Hahella sp. HNIBRBA332: one gene and its partner. The protein of the gene in region 1 interacts with the protein of each later gene in a pairwise test. Links are inferred from orthologs where the notes say so. Each region holds a gene or a part of one and is shown on either strand. Other genes may lie near its edges.

Region 1 (9,178 bases):
GAGCAGGCGATGTTGCTGCACGCCATTGAGGAGAAGCGCTTCTATCCCGTCGGGTCGGACAACCCAGCGCACAGCGACTTCCAGCTTATTGCCGGCACCAATCGCGACTTGCAAAAGCAAGTCGACAACGGCAGCTTTCGGGAGGACCTGCTGGCCCGTATCAATTTGTGGAGCTATGAATTGCCTGGGCTGAAAGACCGTCGCGAAGACATAGAACCCAACCTGGACTACGAGCTACAAAAAGCCGAGCAGCAGTTAGGTCATAAAGTCAGCTTCAATAAAGCCGCACGAGCGAGATTTCTACAGTTCGCCCAACAGCCGGATTCCTTATGGCAGGGTAATTTCCGCGACCTGAACGCTTGCGTACAGCGTATGGCCACACTCTCTGAAGGCGGCCGCATCAACGAAACGCTGGTGGATGAAGAGTGCGACCGTCTACGGCGATTCTGGCGACGCAGCAGCGCCCAGGAGTCTCTGCCGTCATTGGAAGACTACCTGTCCCCTGAACAGGTGGCGGAAATTGACGCCTTCGACCAATATCAGTTACGCAGTGTGATTGCGCTCTGTCGTGACAGCCGCTCTTTGTCTGAGGCGGGGCGCCAGCTCTTCAACCGTTCAAGATTGCGTAAAAGCTCCAGTAACGACTCTCATCGTCTACGGCAGTATCTGAGTAAGTTCGATCTGGAATTCGATAATCTAAAAACATAAATTTCTATCTAAATAGATATATCTCTTCAACGACATATTTCGACAATATTCTATATATTCTTATTTTTCATACATTTAAGTATATGAGAAAAGTTGGCCCAGCTTTTGTAATAGTAATGGTATCGAGATGAACCTGCTGCAAGGCGATTCATCCAAATACAGTTGCTCCGGGACAAGCGAGTCCCACCAAAAAGGTTTGAGAATGATGCAAAGCACAAAACCCAAAATGCCATATGAAGTTACTAACGTAGAAAAAGGCGTTCCGATCAAAAGCTGGACCAACGGCGTTCCATTCGAGCCAGAAGCGCGCAAGCAATTGAAAAACATTGCGTCCCTGCCGTTCATTCATAAATGGGTTGCGGCGATGCCGGACGTACATCTGGGTAAGGGCGCGACTATCGGCTCTGTTATTCCTACTTCCGGCGCCATTATTCCCGCTGCAGTGGGAGTGGATATCGGCTGCGGCATGATGGCGGTGAAAACCGACGTGCATGCAACGCAGTTGCCGGACTCCCTGGGGCCGCTGCGTAGCGCGATAGAAGCGGCGATACCTCATGGTCGTCAACCAGGACGACGTGATCGGGGTTCCTGGCATGATATCCCGGAAGATGTCGGCGCCCGTTGGAATCACGAGTTGGCGGATCGTTTCAAAATCCTGTGTGAAAAGCACCCGGTTTTGAAAAACACCAACAACGTGAACCACCTGGGAACCCTGGGAACCGGTAACCACTTCATCGAAGTGTGTCTGGATGAGAACAACGACGTATGGATTATGCTGCATTCCGGTTCCCGCGGCGTTGGGAATCGTATCGGCGAGCATTTCATCAAGCTGGCGAAGAAGGAAATGGAGCGCTTCTTCGTAAACCTGCCGGATAAAGATCTGGCGTATCTGGCGGAAGGAACCGATTACTTCAACGACTATGTGCATGCCGTTGGCTGGGCGCAGGATTTCGCGCGCATTAACCGTCAGGCGATGATGCAACGGGCGCTGAACGCCCTGGCGGTTACGTTGAACAAGCCGGTAATCGCCGAGCTGGAAGCGGTGAACTGTCACCATAACTATGTGCAGAAGGAAAACCACTACGGAAAAAACGTGTGGTTAACCCGTAAAGGCGCAGTAAGCGCACAGGAAGGTCAGCTGGGAATTATCCCAGGCAGCATGGGAGCCCGCTCCTACATCGTGCGCGGAAAAGGCAACGCGGAAAGCTTCTGTAGCTGTAGCCACGGCGCAGGAAGAGTGATGTCCCGCACCGAGGCGAAAAAGCGCGTATCCGTAGAGGAGCACGCTCGCGCCACGGCGCATGTGGAATGCCGAAAAGATGCGGCGGTAGTGGACGAAACGCCTTCCGCTTACAAAGACATCGACGCCGTGATGGCGGCGCAGTCCGACCTGGTTGAAGTCGTGCATACGCTGAGACAGGTTGTGTGCGTAAAAGGTTGAAGATAGGCGGCGTCACGCCGCCAACACGATTAGTTGTACGGTATTTATAATGGATAAAGTAATAATAGACGGACGCATGGGCGAAGGCGGAGGACAGATTCTCAGATCCTCCCTGACCTTGGCCATGCTGTACGGCAAAGAAATAGAAATCAACCATATCCGCGGTAAACGCCCCAAACCGGGTCTAATGCGTCAACATCTGACTTGCGTTAAGGCCGCCCAGGCGATATGCAACGCAAAAGTGGACGGGGCGGAGCTGGGCTCCTCACGGCTGACGTTCAAACCTGGCCAGATAAAAGGCGGCGACTACAAATTCGATGTGGGCAGCGCAGGCAGCACGGCGCTAGTGTTCCAAACCGTACTACTGCCTCTGTTACAGGCGGAAGGAGCCTCCACTGTTGAGTTCGGCGGCGGCACCCATAACCCTTTCGCCCCTCCTTTAACAGAGATTGAACGCTCCTTCCTGCCGCTATTGCGGGACATGGGGGCTAAAATCGAAGTGGAAACAGAACGCTGGGGCTTCATGCCCGCCGGCGGCGGTAAATGGCGCATTCGCATACAGCCGGAGACTTTGCGCCCGATTGAGCGGCTTGAGCGCGGTGAGCTGAACCACAGCCGCCTGACCGCCTATTGCTATAACATTCCCGGCAAAGTGGGCGAGCGGGAAGTACAGGCGTACTTATCGCTGCGCGAACACCCGGTGCATGAGTCACGGCAGCGCAAACCGGAAGCGGGCTGCGCCGGCAACCTGCTGGCGGTGGACCTGCAGTTCGACGGCCATCGTATCTGTCTTTCCGAACTGGGTCAGGTGCGAAGACGGGCGGAGCTGGTGTCCAAGCTGCTGAGCCAGAAGGTGAAGTCCTATCTGGACAGCAACGCGGTATTGGATGAGCATCTGACGGATCAGATGATGCTGCCCATGCTGGTGGCGGGAGGCGGCCGGTTCTCCATTGCCGAGTGGTCTTTGCATGCACAGACCAATGCGGAAGTCATCGAACTGTTCACGTCACGCAAAATCGAGTGTGACGGCGCTATCATGTGGATGGACTGATGACGCGATTAAGTAATGGGAGTGCTAATGGAGAGGAGCCCCGCCTCTCCTTACTTTGATTGCAGCTTACTCTTGATAAGACCCTTCTTGGTATTGCTCTCGGGAAGCCTGCTTCCATTCATCAAGAAAGCCCGCTTTGGTTAGATAGCCATAAACGTGATTGAACAGCCTATACATCCAGAACTGCAGATCGTCGATGCCGACGACAGTGCGCTCTGCGTCATAGTCCTCAACCGCCAGATCGGTCATCTCCCAAAAGCAGGCCGCCACCCGTAACGCTTCTTCAGAGGTGGCGATCTCCCTCTGCGAAGACATGACCGCCACCACATAATCGTCCCCCAGTCTACGCGCATAATGCAGCGCCAGAACTTGTGCGTTCCGATTATGTTCTGAAAACTCAATCACGCGAATCTATCAACCCGTATATTCCTGCTTGGCCAGCTTTAGCCACTTTTTGTGGTAGGAGTGATAGTGCCTGCCGGAGATTTTCGCTTTTTCCAGAATTTTCTTGAACTGCTCCTGCGATTCTCTTTCCCTGCCCTGGGCTTTCAGGAACATCCCAAACCAATAACTGGCTTCAGGACCGGGGAAGTAGGCTTCCAACGCTTCAAACTCGTGCTGTGCTGCGGAAGTCTCATTGAGTTCCGTTAACGCTCGGGCGTATAGAAGATGCGCTTCCGCATTTTTGAAGTCAGGGTTGTGGCGGATCAGATCGTCCATCACCGAACGAACCGCGCCAAAGTTGTTCAGGCCGAATTCCGCCTTAGCGAGACCATACATGATGTGAGGGTCAGTCTGGTGAATACCCTTCAGGGACTTTTCATACATCGCCTTGGCTTCCCCGTACATCCCTTTCGCCAACCATTCTTCCGCCAGCCGCATAGACGTTTCCACGCTATCGGTTATGGAATAGTTAAAGGCCGCCTGTTTGACCGCCTTGTCGGGGTTGACGATAGACTGCATTTTACGCTGCGCGTTTCTACCTGTCCGGCTTCCCGCCAGCTCTGGTAGAACTTCCACCAGCAAATACGCCACAGAACCGGCGAAGGGCAACATGACCACGATCCAGATCCAGGTCGTACTACGCCCCGTCTTCACTATGTGCATGACCAGAGCGACTTGAAAAATAATGGAAATTGCGAAAATAGGCATTTCTAACTTCTTACTCTATAACTTCAGGTAAATAGAAGTGCTCAGTTTTGCGGCTCCGAATAAACGAGAGCTTAGACCGGCGCTTGCATCATCAAATGCAGGGGATACATGGCGTAAACCAAGCCGCCCGCAAATAACAGGGAAACTCCCGCCGCCATACCCAGCAGACTTTGCGCCCGCCTGTTACTTATGGCCAAGATCAATAACAGCGCGCAAGCCAAAGGAGGCCACCAGGAGTTCTGCTTAAAGCTGAACGCCCATTCCGACCAGGCTGGCGCGTAACCGTAAAGAGAGATGAAAAAGTCTAAGAACTGCTGAGGCGCTTCCGTATTCGTCCAATACCAGGACACAAAAACCTGCACGAGAATGCCGGCGCAAGCCAGAAACACAAACAGAAATGAAGTGAGTTTTTGCATAAACCAACGCTACGATATCTAAATCCTATAAACGCCGTTAGCAAGAAATGCGATTGACCGGCGCTCTCCCTGAAAATGAAGGGCGAAAAAATTTCCGCGCATTCTAACCGATATTTAATAAAAGAGTGCGTAATTACTTCAAAATTACAGTGTGCGGAGTGTGACGTCGTTCATTAATAGTGAAGATGCATGAAAATGTGGAGTGAGGCGTATCGAACGGAGAGAAAGGATAATCCAGGAAAGGCGTGATTCAGGCGCCGAAAGAAAGGCGAGACTACATAGATTAGCGCCGCAACCCGATCGGCTGCGGCGCGGTGGTCTATATCTTCGTCAATTCAGGTATCGGAAGAGGCGTCTCCGCCTTTTCACGGGCGGGACGCTTACGTTCGATCAGTATTTCAGGCTTATCTCTCAACTGAACGCCTTTTCCGCTGATTCGCTCCAACCCGATATCTCTCAGCAAATGATCGTTCATGCCATAGAAGCCATCAATGCGTGGCGCTCCAACAAAAATGCGACGCGCAACTGCGTTTAAACGAACGAAAAACTTTTTCATTGTGCATTCCTCGGTATACGCCGGGAACACATCGGGAAGGAAGGGTATTTATGGGTACTTCAGGCACATCCAACCAGCCGCGATGGGTTCCGCGGCTGATAGATTGTATTTAGTGGTTCGTCAGCACACGGAAAGCTAAGGAGACAGAGCAACCTTTAGTAGATCGCAGATCCTTGGCTCTTCTTTGATGAGTTGATTGAGTCATCATGTGGCTCCCCCTTGCATTTCTTGCATGTGCTGAGCGGCTATCAGACTCCATTTTATCGCGCCATGTCAACCACTTATCTCCGTAGTTTCGGTTTTCGCATACGGGATCTCACAAACTATCAATCCCATTCTTCATTGCCTGGCCAAGGTTGAATCAAGACGCGCCTTGGGGGACACTGCTGCCTCCCGGCAGGAAAAGTGGGCGCATCAAACGAATAAGATCCTCATGCCGCTTCCCTGATTGAACTACCGACCTGACCGACAGGAGACATATCGTGAATCGCAAGAGCAGACTTGGACGACTTGCCGCCGCCCTTGTACTGGGCCTGTCCATCGCCACTCACGTCGCGGCCAAAGACAAGATCGTCGTCGCTTCCAAAATCGACACGGAAGGCTCCGTGCTCGGCAATATGATTCTGCTGCGGCTGGAAAAAGCCGGCTATGAAGTAGAAGATCGCATCCAACTGGGCGCCACCAAAATCGTCCGCACCGCGTTGATCAACGGCCAGATAGACGTTTATCCGGAATACACGGGTAATGCGGCGTTTTTCTTCGATATGGCGGACAGTCCTGTCTGGAAAGACCCCGCTAAAGCCTACGCCACCGCAAAAGAAAAAGATCTCGCCGCCAACAATCTAGTCTGGCTACATCCCGCTGACGCCAACAACACTTGGGCGATTAGCGTGCGCGGCGATTTGGCGCGAGAGCAAAAACTGGCGACTTTGGATGACCTTTCACGCTTTCTGAAAGATGGCGGAGAGATAAAGCTCGCCGCCAGCGCAGAATTTGTGGAGTCAGAATTCGCCCTGCCCGCCTTTCAGAAAGCTTACGGCTTTGAATTGAACGCCGATCAGCTGCTGGTATTATCCGGCGGCAACACCGCTGCGACCATTCGCGCCGCCGCCTTACGCACTAATGGCGTCAATGCGGCGATGGCGTATGGTACTGACGGCGGCCTCAGCGCGCTCGACATGGTGGTGCTGCAGGACCCGCGCAACGTACAACCGGTCTATGAGCCCGCAGCGGTAATACGCGGCGAAGTACTGAAAGCGAATCCAGAACTAGGACCGATGATTGACGCAATATTCCAAAAGCTCGACTTGACCACGCTGCAGCGTCTCAACGCCGATGTCGCCGTTAACGGTCTGGATCCCAAAGAAGTGGCCCGGGAGTTCCTAAAATCCGCTGGACTGCTCTAACCCCGACATTTCCGGTGGGAGACAGCAGCGTGTTGAAACGCGCAAACCGCGTGACGCTTTCCATGTCCGCCCTGGCCATCGCGGCGCTGTTGTTTCTGGATTTTGCGTCCTTCCAACCGAACCGCATACTTCCTGGTGAAGGCGTTCCGTTACTGGACGCTCTCTCCCTTCAATGGAGCCTGCCGGTTTTCGGCGGCGCGCTCATTATCGCCTTGTTATCCTGGCGTCCCAACCGCCACGCCTATCACGCCATATTGCTGATGGCGACCGCAATAGTCGCGTTATTACCTTTGCTGGCGGGCGTATTCGGCCTGGAACGCGCAACCGAAGGCATGCGCCATGGCCGGGCGGCGCTGGGGAGCGGCTTTTGGCTCGCGGGCTTCTTTACGGCGCTGATCATGATCGAAGCCTGCCACAAGCTACAGGCCGGAATCTGGCTGAAGCTCGCCGGCGTCACCGCCGTCGTCGCGGGCATCGCAATCGCCTACTCCTTTGGCGTACTGGAGAAGTTATCCCTGGCGCAAGAATTTCATGTCCGACAACGCCAGTTCGTGACGGAGATGGGCGCGCATTTCAACTTGGTTTTCTGGTCAATGCTGCCCAGCGCGCTGATGGGCATGGCGCTCGCCATCTGGGCGACGCGCTCAGAAAAAGCCCGGCGCGGGCTGTTTGGAGTGCTCAATGTGCTGCAGACCATCCCCAGCCTGGCGCTGTTCGGCCTATTGATCGCGCCTCTGAGTTACCTCGCCAATGAGTTTGAGTGGCTGCGCGCTATCGGCGTTCAGGGGATCGGCTTCACCCCGGCGTTGATCGCACTGATTGGCTACAGTTTATTACCCATGACCCGTAACGCTTACGTCGCTCTCACCGGAACCCCTGAGCCGGTTCTTGACGCCGCTCGCGGCATGGGAATGAGTGAAAGCCAGGTATTCCTGCAGGTACGCCTGCCATTGGCGGCTCCCGTGATTCTGGAAGGCCTGCGCATCATGACCGTACAAACCATCGGCCTTACCGCTGTCGCCGCGTTAATCGGCGCCGGAGGTATGGGAACCTTCATTTTTCAGGGCCTGGGTCAGGCGGCAATGGATTTGGTGCTTTTGGGCGCCATTCCCACGATCCTGTTCGCGCTTGCCGCAGACGCCCTGTTCGCATTCTTGACCGCCACAGCCCGAGGCGCCCCATGATCCGACTGGATAACGTATCCATGAAATACGGCGAGCACTACGCCGTACGCAACCTCTCTTTGGACATCGCCAGCGGCGACTTTTGCGTGCTGGTAGGCACCTCCGGCTGCGGCAAATCCACCACATTGAAAATGATCAATCGACTGGTGGAGCACAACGAGGGGCGCATTCTGATTAATAACCAGGAAATCGCCAGCTTTGAGATTAACGCGCTACGCCGGCGAATCGGCTACGCCATTCAAAACATCGGCTTGTTTCCTCACTGGAGCGTGGCGAAAAATATCGCCGTGGTTCCTCGTCTGCTCAAATGGGAGCCGCAACGCATACAAAATCGGGTCAATGAATTACTGGAGCTGTTCGCGCTCGACCCCGCAATTTTCGCAGACAAAATGCCCCATGAATTATCCGGTGGGCAGGCGCAGCGCGTTGGCGTGGCGCGTGCGTTAGCGGCGGATCCGGATATTCTGCTCATGGACGAACCCTTCGGCGCCCTAGACCCTATTACCCGGGAAAGCCTGCAAGAGGAGATGCTGCGGATTCAAACGCAGATTAAAAAGACCATCGTCTTCGTCACCCACGATATTGAAGAAGCCCTGAAGCTCGCCACCCATATGGTGGTGATGGACGCTGGCCAGATTATCCAGTACGACACGCCGGAAAACATTCTGCACCACCCCGCGAACCACTTCGTCGAGAATATTATCGGCAGCCAGGACCGGGGCTTAAAAGCAGCGTCCTGCCAACAAGTGCGCGACATCATGCGTCCCGATCCACCTCGAATACAGGGCGCTGCGCCGCCATGTCAGGGCGCGGGAAGACTGTGGGCCGTTGATGGAACGAATACGCCAGTGCGATTACTGCAGGCAACCGTGGACGGCGACGCCAGCTATTGTTGGCGCGAAATTGAGGTCACGCCGGACATGGGTCTGCAGGCGGAAGACAGCGTCAAGCTGGCGATCTCCAAAATGCTGTGGCGCAAAGTCGCTGCATTGCCGGTTTTGTCTTCTGACGGAGCCTTATTGGCGGAAGTGCGCATGGCGGATCTGGTGGGAGGTTGCGCCTGATGTGGCGGGCTTCAATCCGTCGCACGCCCTGGAGGGCATTGACGCCCGCACTGCTGTTAATACTGTGCGCCAGCTTGTTTCCCCACATGGAAGCGCTCTTTCGCTGGCTGCAGCCTGATGCCTCACAGGTGGTTTATGACCGCGACAGCTTTTGGCGCCTAGTGCTGAGCCACGCAGGTCTGGTGTTGCTGTCAGGGCTT
Region 2 (9,020 bases), 5.0 Mb from region 1 along the record:
CGCTCAACCAGCGGCTGGCGTGTTCATTCAAATACAAAATACGGCCGACCTCATCGCCCACCAGCACGCCGTCTGGCATGTTGGCGATAGTTTCGGATACGAACTTGCGCATGTCGCGGATGGCGGCGATGGCGAAGCGCACCTGGGAGATGCGGCGGTCGATAAGTTCGCTGGAAGGTTGGCGACGGGTGGTTTTCTGCATCAGCCGGGGATACAGACGTTGCAGATAGTCGGCGGTCTGCTGGAGCTGGTCCGGATGATCTTCGAAGCGCATGTATAAGGCCATTTTGCCGACAGCGTCGGATACGGGAAGAAGGATCTCCATCATGCCTGCGTCGGCGTTGATATCGATACGCTGCTGTCCTCCTGGAGCGATTTCGCGAAACTCCCACAGAGCGGGCTTAAGCAGGCGGGTGACTTGTTGCGCCCACTGCTGCGGAGAGTCATAGATATCGCCCTGTTGCAGGCGCGGCTCTTCCTCCAGTCGCTTCAATTCCTGATTCAGAAACTGATTGAGGCGGCTCAGGCGTCGCCAGCTCCAGAAAGGGTAGGCGAACACCAGGGAGAGCACGACCGCCGCTGGCGGATACCATTGGTGGTCCAGCAGCAGCAACAGATAACTGAACACTAACACTGATAACGCCAGGGCGAGAGTTAACGGCAGGTTTTTCTCCGGCGAGACGCGCGGGTACACCAGGGCGGCGATCAGCACCAGACTGAGTGACAGCAGGTATTGCCAGGTGGGAGAAATCAGGCGATGCATGTTTTTGCGCACCAGCCCTTCAAAGACATTGGCGTGCACTTCCACCCCCGCCATGCTGGTGGAGGCGCCCGACACCGGCGTCGGCAGAAAGTCGCCCAGACCAGCGGCGGTGGCGCCAACAAATACGACCCGGTTCTGGAAGTAGTCCGGTGGAAGCTCTCCATGCATGACCTCACTGTAGGACAGCGTTGGGAAGCTGCCTGGCGCTCCGATAAAGGGGATCAGGCGATACTGCTCGCGGACGTTGAAGGCGCCGCCGTTATCCTGCTCTTCTTTCTGTTGGCGCTCTTCGGGATACAGATTCTGGTATACCGATAGCGCCAGACTTGGCCAATGACTGTCTCCCAGGCCCTGATACAGATATAACCCCCGCGCGATGCCGTCGGCGTCCAATTCCATTTGAGCGTGTCCCAGGCCTTCTGCGGTGTCGATAAACTGCGCGATGGGCAAAATTTCGGTGAGGTGGCCGGTATTGCCGACGTGATCGATGTGCAGAGGCAGAAACACCTTGCCGGCCTCCGCCATGGCTTGAGCGAATTCCTGGTCAGCCTCAGGAGAACTGTTTTCTGACAGCAGCAGGTCGAACGCCACCGCGCGGGCGCCGGAATTGCGCAGGCGTTTGATCAGGGTGGCGTGACGGTCTCGCGGCCAGGGCCAGCGGCCGTATTCCAACAGGCTTTTTTCATCAATGGCGACGATGACGCTGGTGGTGCTGGTGCTGAGTGGGCGCACCTTGAGACAGAAATCATAAAACAGGTAATCCAGTCGCTGCATCCAGCCGCTGGATATCAACAGGAAACAGAGACCCACCAGAATGGCGGCGAAGAGATAACGCTCGGTGACGGGAAAGCCGCGGCTGTGGCGGACTTGGGGAGCATTGTCCCGCTTGGAAGGCGGGTTGGGCTGCGCATCAGGTTTGCCTGGGATCATCCCATAAGGGCCCTTTATTGTTGTGAGTAAACTAATCCTGACGTAGATTGCGCCCGATACGCCTCATGCGGATAACGGGGCTGGCGGAGCCTACGGCTCTATTCTGACCGCCTGGATCGCGCCGAAGTTCGACGAATAGAGCGGTCCTGCAACCGGTCTGATGCGAATCCAGTATGTCTTTTCCGGCGTCAGACGGAGGTTGGCGGAGGTTTTCTCCACCTGTTGCTCTTCAATGACCCGACTGAAAAACTCGTCTTCCGCCAATTGAAGTATATACCGGTCTGCATTAGGCACGCTTTTCCAGAACACTTTCGCTTTTTCGTCAAAATAATTCACTGCTATGACGTGGGTGTCGTCAAGCTTTCCCAGGATGGTGAATCTCCGCTGCTCGCTATAGGAAAAATCGTCGCCGCCAGCCAGTGTGGCGATACGCCAGAAATATTCGCCTGCATTCAGGTTGCGTTCGGCTTGGGCGCTGGAGATGGAAGAGAAGGGGGTGCGGGTGTAGAGGGCGGTGAATTGGGGATCGGTAGAGATTTCAAGGCTGGACATCTGGGTTGGCGTGTCCAGTCGCCAGCGGAACACGGGGCGCGGTTCTCGCAGCAACGCCCCGGTCAGCGGCGTAATCAGCTGCGCCGGCTCCGCCTTTTGCTCCACTTTGAAGCGCACTTCCGTATCCACGCCTTCCAATCCTCCCGGGTCCACCGCCCGCAGCAATAAGCGGTAGTCGCCATTGCCCAGATCGGGTAGCTCAACCAGAGGAGCGTCAATTTGCTGGGAAAAAACCGGTAGTTCCTTCCCGTCGCCTTTAAATACTTCGATAACGTATGCTGTCGCATTGGTTACCGGGACCCAGCTCAACGTCACCGGAACGGCGTTGTACACCGCCGAGGCCGACACTTCCGGCGCTTCCGGCAACTGGATTTCAGAGAAGGAGGAGCCTGAGCCAATCGTGGCGCCTTGCCCCTTGTAAAGTTTGCGGGAGGCGGTGGCGTTAGAGACTTCCACTATACCCTCCGTGACTTCCGCCACTGTGACGTCGGCGGTCGCCCGCAGACGGAAAGCTGTGCCGCGCACCGCCGCGACGGCGGAGGGCGTGGAGACTTCATAGCGGGAGGCGGGGCCTCTGCGCGGCGTCACTTTCTGCTGCATTTTGCCGCGCAGCAGACGCAGTCTCGTATCCACCATGCCGGTGTCGCCGTAATGGGTCAGGGTATTGAAGATCACAATGGATTGGCGGGATACCGTCAGCTCGCTGCCGTCTGCGAATCCAACCAGCGCGGAGCCTTCATCGGTTTTGATTTCATCGCCGATTTCGAGTTTGGCTTCCGACGTCGCCAGCACATAGTGAGAAGTGTGCGCCTTACGCAGCCACACTTTGCCGCGCAGATTGAGTAAAGAGGCGGACTGTGGATAGTGGCGCAGCCAGGCGACGGGAATTCTGAGTTGCGTGCCGGGCGTCAGCGACCAGGCGTCGTTGAGGCTGTTATAGCGCATGAGCGCGTCCCAGCCGCGATTGGGCGCAAGGAAGCGCTCACCGATGCTTTGCAGGCTGTCATTGGGTCGGGTGGTGTAGGTCCACTCCATCTTGTCGGGCTCTTGGGCGAACCCGGCGTAGGAGAACCAACACAGGAACCAGAACCACAACAGGTGGCGTTTGCTCTGTTTCAATCAGCCTCCCAATATTCACAGTATCGTCAATTGTTGGCCGCGATGACCGGACAATGCGGCCTATTCCACTTCCTCCAGCCGATAACCGTGCTGGTAAATGGTCTTAATGCGAAATCCGTTTTCCGGTTTGATTCCCAGTTTTCGCCGCAGACGGCTCATGTGAGTGTCCACGGTGCGGGTATTGATGTCGCTGCTGACGCCCCAGACCCTTTCCAGCAGGTACTTGCGCGACAGCAGGCGGCCTTTGTTTTCGAACAGAAACGTCGTCAGATCGAAGTCTTTGTCCGTCAACGTCAGCGGCTCGCCGTTCAGTTGAATGGTCCGTTTCTTGTGGTTGATGCTGAAGGGGCCATAACTGGCTTCTTCGGCATCGGTTTCCTCCGTGCGGTTTCTCCGGCTCAGCGCCTTGAGCCGGGCGATGAGTTCGCCGGGCCGCGCCGGCTTCACCATGTAATCGTCGGCGCCGGCCTCAAGCGCCTCAATAATATCTTCCTCCGCTTCGCGCTGAGTCAGGAACAACACCGGGATCGGCCATTCCTGCTGCTGCCGCACTTTGCGGAGGATGTCGATGCCGTCCATATCCGGCAATTGCCAGTCCATGATGAGCAAATCGAAGCTGTCATGGGTGACGGCGAATAAAAAATCTTTCCCCGTATTGTAGTGGCGGCATTGGAAATCTGAGTTCCGCAGATTTAGCAATAGCTGGTCCGCCAGATTCTGGTCGTCTTCTAGAAGTCCGATTTTCATAGTCTGCGTTCGTCTAACTGTTTGATGTATATCTAAGTTTGGCAGTAAACCACCAATCTCGCTAACTTTTGCCGAAAAATGTGCGGAGCGAGTTGAACCGCACCTGATTCAGCGACTTTTTCGACAGACAGCAAACCTTGTGAAAAGCCGGACTAGGGCAATGTCTACTTCAACTTAAATGGTTTTTGTGAGCAATTTAAAAATGTAACAACAAGCTACTTTTTGCATCGCGCCCCGTCTTCCAATGCTTCGGGGCGACCCAAAACTCACTGTAATAATGCCTGTGCGCAGACATCTGTCGGACTTGGCCATGGTCCTGGCGGCGGGGTTGGTTATATGATGGCGCTGCGGCTCTCCCGAAACTCCTGCCAAGGCGTGGACCAATCAGCGGGATGGGCCCAGCACTCCACGCCGGAGCGTGCGCAGCGGTGTCAGGCGTTCAAGCAGGAAATGGAACCGTCCAAAGGCGAGGGGCTGTGATCGCAGGGATCTGAGGTCAGGATCTTACGCGTATAAGCGAAGTGTGCAGTTCTCCCTTCGCGACGCCCTGACAAAGGGATGGACGGCGAATATAAGGAAATAGCGGTGATCGCAATGATCGCTGTGGAGAAGGAAAATGAAAGTAATAAGGACTTTTAAGCGAGAAACAGGATGTAAACTTCATTTGGGTGTGGCCCTTTTTGCGTTGTTGACGGCCTTTGTTTTTCCGACCCGGGCGGAGATCAATTTTTACCCGCCTGTGAATCTGTCCTATTCAGAGGGTTTAAGTTTTAACCCCAGCTTGGTGGCTCAAGGCGATAATCTCTTTGTGACCTGGGACGATAACAGTTCCGGCGTGAAGGAAGTGATGTTCGCGCGCTCTCGCGACAAAGGTGAAAACTACACGCCGCCGAAGCAGCTGTCGTCGCCCTCTGGGCAGTCCAGCGCGCCGGACGTGGCGGTGGACTCCCGCGGTCACGTGCATGTGGTTTGGCAGGATACCCTGTACGGCGCCTCTACGATCCTTTACGTGCGTTCGGAAGACGGCGGCAAGACCTTTACCTCGGCCGTCAGTCTGTCTGGAGATGACAGCGCTTCCGTGCGGGCGGATATTCTGGTGGATTCGGCTAACGTGATCTATGTGGCCTGGACAGACACCGGGACGGAAGAGGTGATAGTGACCCAGAGCGCGGATGGCGGCGTCAGCTTTCAGCAGGTCGCCAAGATTAAAGCCAACTTTGTCTCCAGCGTACGCATGACGGCGGGCGGGGATCGGCGTATCCATGTAGCCTGGACCAATGCGCAGAATGTCTATCACATGTACTCCAGGAACGGTGGGCGCAGTTTTTCTCAGCCGGTTAGTATTTCCGCTAGCAGTGCGGTGTCTTCTTCAGTGTCGCTGGCGGCGGATGCGGGCAGTAATGTTTATATCGGTTGGAGTGAGCAGATCAATAATGAGGCGGAGATCTATGTGGCGCGCTCTGAGGATGGCGGACAGCATTTTGCGCCGCCCGGCAACATCAGCCGCAACCCGGGGGCCTCAATCGGCCCGGATCTGGCCACGGATGCCGAAGGCGTGCTGTATGTCGTTTGGCAGGATACGACGCCGGGCAACTACGAAGCGATGTTCGCTTTCTCCACTGATAGAGCCCTGACCTTCTCACCCGCCGCTAATATATCTCCCAGCGAACTGGGGTCTCTGGTGACCAAGGTGGCGGTCAATGCGTCCGGCGACATATTCGTCGCCTGGGACGATAATCGCAGTGGGAATTTTGAGATTATCGTGGCGCGGGGGATGCAGGGCTTGGCGGCGATCAAGAACGCGACCGCCAAGCCCTCTCCCTTCAGTCCGAATGGAGACGGCGCCAACGATACGTTGAGGGTGCGCGCCGATTTTACCGCCCCGCTGCAATGGGAGGCTTCCGTTCTCACGTCGGAGAATGAACCCGTGAACCTGTTTCGCGGTAATGGGGAAATCTTCGATTTAACATGGGACGGACTGGACCACAACGGCGTGGTGACCCCGGACGGCTCCTACCGCTTCTTGATTACTGGCGTGGATGTGGACGGCGTGGCGGCGGCTCCGGCGGAAGTGTATTTCAGCGTGAACACCGTATCGGACTCGGAACCGCCGCAGTTGTTGAGCTATGAGTCCAACTATGCGGAATTTGGTCCGGACGGCGATGGACGGCGCGATAACGTCACGCTTAAAGCAAGCTTCAACAAAAGTCTTGATTGGACGCTCAGCTATCAGAACCGCGATGGAGTGGAGCTGTTTCGTCAACAAGGCAGCGGCGTTTCGCTGAATAAGCTGTGGGATGGGCGTGATTTCAGTGGGGTTACAGTTGCGGATGATCGTTATGTGATTGCGCTGTCGGCTACGGACACGCAGGGAATCAGTGTGAATGGGGAGTTGCGGGTGATTGTGGACACGGTCGCTCCGCAATGGGCCAATATCAGCGTTACGCCGGACGTGATCACCCCCAACGGTGACCAATCCAATGACAAGACGCGACTGGAGTTCGATCTCAATGAAGGCGCTCTGACCACCGTGTACGTCTACGAGGCGCGGGGCGGCTCCTTAGTGCGGGAGCTGTATCGGGAGCCTCTGATTGGCGAACATCACGTCGCGATCGACTGGGATGGACGTTCCGGCACAGGGAGTGTCGTGGCGCCGGGAAAGTATATCTTTAAAGTGTGGATGCGGGACTATGCGGCCAATCGCGCGGAGCCCTATCCGGTAGTGGCCGACGTCACAGTGAGGTAAGCGGTGGCCGCTCCGCTCGTCGAATGCGGCGGAGTGGTTTATAGTGTAGTCATTATCTACGCCGCGACGGGGCCCGTCGCGGCGGCTTGCTATCTAATCCTATCTGCTGAATAAAATATGAAAATCCAAATCTCTGTTGAGAATAAGTTAAAAGAGGCTTTCACTCCGACGCACTTGGAGGTGATCAATGAAAGCCATATGCACAGCGTCCCTCCCAATTCGGAAACCCATTTCAAGGTGGTGTTGGTGACGCCGCAGTTTACGGATATGCGCTCCGTGCAACGGCACCAGAAGGTGTATGCGGTGCTGGGCGAGCTGATGCAACAGGGCATTCACGCGCTGGCGCTGCACACGTTCACCCCACAGGAATGGCTGGAGAAAGGCCAGGCCCCGGATTCGCCCAATTGCATGGGCGGCAGCAAAAAAGCCAAAACGGAGTCGGGCGGTCAATGAGCCAGTTCTTCCAGATCCATCAGGATAACCCACAGGCCCGTCTGGTTCGTCAGGCGGTGGAAATCATTCACAGCGGCGGCGTTATTGTTTATCCCACGGATTCCGGTTATGCGCTGGGGTGCGCCATCGGCGATAAAAGCGCTGCGGACCGCATCAAAGGCATTCGTCGCCTGGATGATAAGCATAATTTCACGCTGGTGTGCCGGGATTTAAGCGATATCTCCACATACGCCAAGGTGGATAACAGTACTTATCGTCTATTGAAAAACCACACCCCCGGCGCCTATACCTTTATTTTAACGGCGACTTCGGAGGTGCCGCGCAGGCTGTTGCATCCGAAACGGCGTCAGATTGGCATCAGGGTGCCTGATAACCGCATTGCGCAGGCGCTGCTGGAGGAGCTGGGCGAGCCGCTGATGAGCTCTACACTGATCATGCCCGGCGAAGACATGCCGATGACCGATCCTTATGAGATTCGCCAGATGCTGGAGCATGCGGTGGACTTGATCATTGATGGCGGTTTCTGCGGCATGGAGCCCACTTCCGTTGTGGATCTGACCGACGATACGCCGGTGATCCTGAGGGAAGGCGCGGGCGATATTTCCGGCTTCTGAATGAATGCGCCGCCGGATTCTCAGCGGCGGCGCGCATCAACTGATCGAGATGGAGAAGGCGGCGCCGGAATTTGCGGTCATCTCCGCGGCGGCGGACCCCATTTTGTGAAAGCGCTGCACGATGTCCTGCAGGGAGTTATTCTGCGGATTGGAGGAAAGCAGCGAGCTGAACAGCGAGTTGTCGCCCCCGTATGCATTCTGCAGGCGCATCACGTTCTGAACGTAATCCAATGCGGGCTTCTGATTACTCAGGCGCACGAACGTTTGCTTGATATCCGGGTTGCGGTTGATATCCGCTTCAATCTTCTGCTTGGCTTCCGTTGGAATTGCGCCTGAAATTTCCAGCGCGCCGGTCTCGTTGCGACCCAGGCGAACCTGTCCGCGCACACTGGTGACGCCATACTCGGCAAGCTTTTGCCTGAGCGTCTGTTGCACAAAGGCAGTATCTTGCCCGACACCTTGCTGAAACTCTTTGATCATGACCCGGGGGCGGGAGCTTTGTTCCTGCGGCTGACCGGACAGGGTCACGGTTCCTGGTTCAGGATGATTGTCCATGGCCGCGTCGGCCTTTGTCTGCTGGGCGGCGGTGGGCTGTTTCAGGCCTTCGTACGCCTGATTTCCGTATTCAAATAAAGTGCGAATTAAACCCATGACGGCTACCTTGTTATCTCTGAGTGCGTTTTTTCCGGCATTGGAAAGCGCATATACCTGACTTATTTCAAACATATTCAAATGCTGTGCCAGCATTCGGCCGGGAATCCAACATGACGAACGGAGCGCTATTGGCTAACATGGGCGCCTGATTGACGACTCAGAGTAGTTAAATGGCTGACACCTTTTATTGGTACGATTTCGAGACCTGGGGCGCAGATCCCCGCAGAGACAGGCCCTCTCAGTTTGCGGGCGTGCGCACGGACTTGGATCTCAACCCCATCGAAGAGCCGCTGGTGATGTACTGCAAGCCGGCGGAAGACGTATTGCCGCAACCGGAAGCCTGCCTGATTACCGGCATCACGCCGCAGAAAGCAATGTCGGAGGGCGTGAGTGAAGCGGAGTTTATCCGTCTGATCCACGAGCAATTCTCCCGTCCGGGAAC

What was found.
Region 2: the proteins of O5O45_RS24600 (region 1) and O5O45_RS02755 interact in binary tests that used the Escherichia coli proteins (3 or more experiments, as listed by UniProt). The link is inferred for Hahella sp. HNIBRBA332 from one-to-one orthologs.

The regions. Positions count from the first base shown.
Region 1 is NZ_CP132203.1:5,555,003-5,564,180, forward strand. The notes cover bases 5,938-8,836. They hold O5O45_RS24600 (ABC transporter permease), read left to right. Parts: upstream 5,938-6,759; coding sequence 6,760-7,914; downstream 7,915-8,836. Other genes in these bases: osmF (glycine betaine ABC transporter substrate-binding protein OsmF), read left to right, coding at 5,938-6,730; O5O45_RS24605 (ABC transporter ATP-binding protein), read left to right, coding at 7,911-8,836. Outside these bases: RNA repair transcriptional activator RtcR, read left to right, coding at 1-708; O5O45_RS24565 (RtcB family protein), read left to right, coding at 911-2,149; rtcA (RNA 3'-terminal phosphate cyclase), read left to right, coding at 2,199-3,200; O5O45_RS24575 (hypothetical protein), read right to left, coding at 3,267-3,605; O5O45_RS24580 (PLDc N-terminal domain-containing protein), read right to left, coding at 3,615-4,352; O5O45_RS24585 (hypothetical protein), read right to left, coding at 4,424-4,768; O5O45_RS24590 (hypothetical protein), read right to left, coding at 5,088-5,324; more of osmF, read left to right, coding at 5,807-5,937; more of O5O45_RS24605, read left to right, coding at 8,837-8,978; O5O45_RS24610 (ABC transporter permease), read left to right, coding at 8,978-9,178.
Region 2 is NZ_CP132203.1:556,122-565,141, forward strand. The notes cover bases 5,902-8,642. They hold O5O45_RS02755 (BolA family protein), read left to right. Parts: upstream 5,902-6,974; coding sequence 6,975-7,310; downstream 7,311-8,642. Other genes in these bases: O5O45_RS02750 (hypothetical protein), read left to right, coding at 5,902-6,857; O5O45_RS02760 (L-threonylcarbamoyladenylate synthase), read left to right, coding at 7,307-7,924; O5O45_RS02765 (hypothetical protein), read right to left, coding at 7,961-8,575. Also shown: O5O45_RS02730 (CHASE2 domain-containing protein), read right to left, coding at 1-1,693; O5O45_RS02735 (FecR domain-containing protein), read right to left, coding at 1,784-3,364; O5O45_RS02740 (response regulator transcription factor), read right to left, coding at 3,425-4,111; O5O45_RS02745 (hypothetical protein), read left to right, coding at 4,448-4,591; more of O5O45_RS02750, read left to right, coding at 4,920-5,901; sbcB (exodeoxyribonuclease I), read left to right, coding at 8,749-9,020. UniProt on the Escherichia coli protein: Transcriptional regulator that plays an important role in general stress response. Has many effects on cell morphology, cell growth and cell division. Acts by regulating the transcription of many genes, including dacA (PBP-5), dacC (PBP-6), ampC and mreB.